2 regions of the Pseudomonas sp. MYb118 genome follow, and region 1 is predicted to be linked to the other one. Evidence: riboswitches for the same ligand, from Rfam matches in the RefSeq annotation. Region 1 holds a riboswitch; the other holds the start of a gene.

Region 1 (2,199 bases):
ACGTTGCCGAAATCGTGTTTGCGCACGAAGCGGATCGAATTGTAATCGGCGCCGACCACGGTCTGGCTGTCCAGGCCGAACAGCGAATGCTTGAGGGTGAACGACTGACGATCGCCGATCTGTTCCTGGGTCTGCTTGATGCTGATGAAGCTGCTGCGCCGCACCTGATCACCTGGCAGCCAGGTGTAGGTTTCGGCATTGCGCCAGCGCCTTTGCGTCTTGAGGAAATACAGCTGGTTGCTGGCGCTCAGGTTGTCGCTGATCACCCAGTCGGTCACCAGGCGCGTGGACTGGTCGTTGTAATGCACCGTGGCGTTATCGACGTTGTAGTTGTGATCGCGCAGGTGCTCGCTGAAGTGGCCATTGACCAGTGGCGTACCGAAATACTGCTGCGGGTCCTGGTCGCCGTAGTCGTGGCTGAAGGTGAAGCTCAGGTCATCGCTGGCCTGCCAGCGCAGCGAACCACTGATGGCGATGCTTTCGGAGTCGCCGCGATCGACCCAGCCATTGCTGGCCAGTTGATTGAGGTTCAGGCGATAACTCAGGGTGTCGGTCAGCGAGCCGCCGCTGTCCAGCGCGGCTTGACGGCGGTCATCGGAACCGTAGCCCAGGCGCACATGATTACGCACTTCGCCCTCGAACGGTTTCTTCGGCACCACGTTCACCACGGCGCCGGTCGCGCCCTCGCCGTACAGCACCGAAGCCGGGCCGCGCAGGATGTCGATGCGCTCGACCGACCAGGTGTCCACCGGGAACGTCACGGTGCCGGCACCGACGTACAGGCGTGTGCCGTCATAGAGTTGCATGGTCGAACTGTGCCCGGTGAAACCCCGCGCCGACAACGCCGTGCCGCCGTTGCCAGGGGTGCCGATGTTGGTGATGCCCGGGGAGCGGGTGACCGCATCCTGCACGGTCGCGTTGTTGCGCTTGAGGATCTGCTCGGAGCTGATGCTGGTCACGCTGGCCGGGGTTTCCAGCGGCGTCAGGTTGAGGCGCGAGCCACTGGTACTCGGCGTCAACAGGTCCGGTGGGGGTGTTTGCTCGGCGGTACCGGTAATCGCGGTAGCGGGCAGCGCCAGGGATTTGTCTTCGTCCGCCGCCAGGGTTGGAGCAGAGAGAAACACGCACGGGACAAGGCTTGCACGCAGCCAGGTGCCTTGCAGGGAATGGATCAGGGAATTACGGGACATGTCGTTCCACTTGAAGCAGGAATGAATGAATCCCGGAGGGAATAACGCATAGGGAATCGCAGGCGAGCGCGCCCACGGAACCGGCCTGCGCCCGCCCACCGCGGGTTTGCCAAACGATGCTTCAGGCCGGTCTCCGGGCTCGCGAGGGTCATGAACCATTCACCTTCCCATGCCGAGGCACAGTGGTCTGTCGAATGCTTCGCTCGCATACCGTTGCGGGGGCAGCGCCGGACTGATCATCGAAAAAATGACGAACCGGCTTCCCGTTTCACCCCATGCACGGCGGCATGGGACACCTGAAACAGGCGCGCAGGGGACCATTAAAATGACATCAGGTCAAGGAATCGACCGGGATTTTCTGGCGGTTCTTGATTTCAGACATGGCGCATGAGCACGCGGCCTGTATTGCCAGTTACCTGGTGTGGCGGCATACCGGGATTTATCACGCTCAACGGGTGAGCGTTTTCCGAGGATGTTCGGCTTTCGGAGGTGAAGAAACTTCGGGGGCGGGAGTGATCGTTGAGCTCTGCCGGTGGAGCGCTTTTTTGTGCTGTGCTTCAGGGCCTCATCGCGAGCAGGCTCGCTCCCACAATGGTTTGTGTTGATTCAAAGATATCAATCACACAACAAATCCACTGTGGGAGCGAGCCTGCTCGCGATGGGGCCCGCAAGAACAACTCACCCCTCAATCAGAACCCCATACTGAAACTCACCGTCATCGCATGGTCCTTGCTCTCGCTCGACAACTGCCCCGAATAACCAATCCCCAACTTCCCGCTTTCGCTGATCCGGAAATCCACCCCCGCTTCAACCACCGCGGCATCCTTGGCAATCGGTACCCCCTGGGTGCTGAACGAGGCGCCGCCGTCAATGAAGGTCAGGTCGGCATCAGGTTTGGTGTCGCCGAAGGCATGGCGCCAGCCTATCGAAGCACGCGGCGTGAACTCGCCGCCGCTGTCGAGCTTGATCACCTTGCCCGCACGCAGGCCCACGGTGGAGAACGTGATGT
Region 2 (2,199 bases), on a different contig from region 1:
ACAGGATCACCAGCTCAGCGGGGGTTTGTCCAAGGTCGGCAATGTTGTCATCCGACACGAAACCGCCGGGCTGGGTCCTGAGCAGGTGCATGGGTTAAACGCTGAGCGCGGCGCGCAGCTGCGCTTCGAGTTTCGCCGCGTCCAGCTCCTGGCCGATCAGCACCAGGCGCGTGGTGCGCGCTTCGTCGCTGTTCCACTTACGGTCGAAGTGCTTGTCGAAACGCGTGCCCACGCCCTGGATCAGCAGGCGCATCGGCTTGTTCGGGATCGCCGCGAAACCCTTGACCCGCAGGATGTCGTGCTGCACCACCAACTGGGTCAGCGCATCGAGCAACAGGCTTTCGTCGGCCTGGGGCAGCTCGATGGAGATGGAGTCGAACGCGTCGTGGTCGTGATCGTCCTCACCTTCGTGGTGGTGATCGTGGTGGCTGTGGCGGCTGTCGATGTGCTCCTCAGAACCGGCGCCCAGGCCGATCAGCACATCCAGCGGCAGACGACCGCTGCTGGCTTCGATGATCTTCACCGCTGGCGGCAGTTCCTCGGCGACTTCCTGGCGCACACGAGCCAGGTCTTCGGCGTTGATCAGGTCAGCCTTGTTGAGGATCACCAGGTCGGCGCTGGCCAGTTGGTCGGCGAACAGTTCGTGCAGCGGCGACTCGTGATCCAGGTTCGGATCGAGCTTGCGCTGGGCGTCCACTTGATCGGGGAATGCGGCAAAGGTGCCGGCGGCCACGGCCGGACTGTCGACTACGGTGATCACCGCATCAACTGTGCAGGCGCTGCGGATTTCCGGCCACTGGAAGGCTTGCACCAGCGGTTTGGGCAAGGCCAGGCCGCTGGTTTCGATGAGGATGTGGTCCAGATCGCCACGGCGCGCTACCAGTTCGCGCATCACCGGGAAGAACTCCTCCTGGACGGTACAGCACAGGCAACCGTTGGCCAGTTCGAACACGCGGCCCACGGCTTCTTCCTCGGTGCAGCCGATGGAGCATTGCTTGAGGATTTCGCCATCAATGCCCAGCTCGCCGAATTCGTTAACGATCACCGCGATGCGCCGGCCTTCGGCGTTGTCGAGCATGTGCCGCAGCAAGGTGGTCTTGCCCGAGCCGAGGAAGCCGGTGACGATGGTGACGGGGAGTTTGGCCAGTGTTTTCATCGGATGCCCTTTGGCAAGGTGGCGGGCATACGGGACGACGAGCGCTGCAATCCAAGTGCGCGCAAGCATTTCGCCACCGGATCACCCCGCCCGGTTGTAGTGAGAATCTGTTTCGAGGCAGGTCTCCTGGCTGACAGTGTGCCGGGCGATGGGCCCGGCATTCGCTGCGCCTTCCCGCGAACCCGTTGTGCAGGGTTTGCAGTGGCGTGGCAGCGAACATCACCGTTCACAGTTGCGGGGGCAGCCGCGGCATCGACCGCGTTCCCTTCTTAGCTTCGCCAATGGCGAAGAACCTCGTGGGGACAAGGCTACGCATCGTGTTGGGGCGGGTCAAATTCTTGTGCTGGCAGGTCGGACGCCATCGCGAGCAAGCTCGCTCCTACAGGGGGAGGTGAACGCAGACCCACTGTAGGAGCGGGCTTGCCCGCGATGGGGTCTACGCGGTCTCGATTGACGGCAAAGCCGCCCCATGCTCTCCTACACACTTTGTTACGGGTGCCCTTCACAGGGTGAAACGGGAAACCGGTGAATCATGTGCTTTACTCAAGGCCATGTCAGTCCGGTGCTGCCCCCGCAACGGTAAGCGAGCGAAGAATCACAGCCACTGTGCCGGCCACCGGCATGGGAAGGCGATTCTTGCAGGTTCGGGCTCTGGTCCAAGCCCCTCGTGAGCCCGGAGACCGGCCCGCAACACAACGTGACGTTACGATCACGAAAACAACAAACCCGCGGTGGGCGGGCGCTGTTCGAACCTCTGCGTGCCCGATACGCAGGGTCCCTGCATGCGCTCCCGTCACCCTGACAGAACAGAGGGAAGCGCCATGTCGATCATCAGCAGCACCGGCCACACATCCGCCAGCACCACCACGACCACCCTGACCCAACGCCTGACCGCCGCCGTCTGCGCGTCGATCCTGGGCGCGTGCCTGGTCTACTTCGCCGGTTTCTCGCACATCGAGGCGGTGCACAACGCTGCCCACGATACCCGTCACAGCGCCGCGTTCCCGTGCCATTGAGACCTGACGACATGATCAAGCGTATCG

Evidence for each region. A riboswitch is a leader RNA that binds a small molecule or an ion and turns the genes downstream of it on or off. The one in region 1 is predicted to bind cobalamin.
Region 2: another riboswitch for cobalamin. It lies ahead of cobW (cobalamin biosynthesis protein CobW); the one in region 1 lies ahead of ABVN20_RS04655 (TonB-dependent receptor).

Annotation. Positions count from the first base shown of each region.
Region 1 covers NZ_JBFRXN010000001.1:988,599-990,797, reverse strand. Annotated here, with positions in the region: gene ABVN20_RS04655 (TonB-dependent receptor) at 1-1,190, opposite strand, end outside; cobalamin riboswitch at 1,297-1,505, opposite strand; gene ABVN20_RS04650 (autotransporter-associated beta strand repeat-containing protein) at 1,880-2,199, opposite strand, start outside.
Region 2 covers NZ_JBFRXN010000003.1:573,883-576,081, reverse strand. Annotated here, with positions in the region: gene cobN (cobaltochelatase subunit CobN) at 1-91, opposite strand, end outside; gene cobW (cobalamin biosynthesis protein CobW) at 95-1,156, opposite strand; cobalamin riboswitch at 1,255-1,468, opposite strand; cobalamin riboswitch at 1,633-1,860, shown strand; gene ABVN20_RS24050 (CbtB-domain containing protein) at 1,978-2,172, shown strand; gene ABVN20_RS24045 (CbtA family protein) at 2,184-2,199, shown strand, end outside.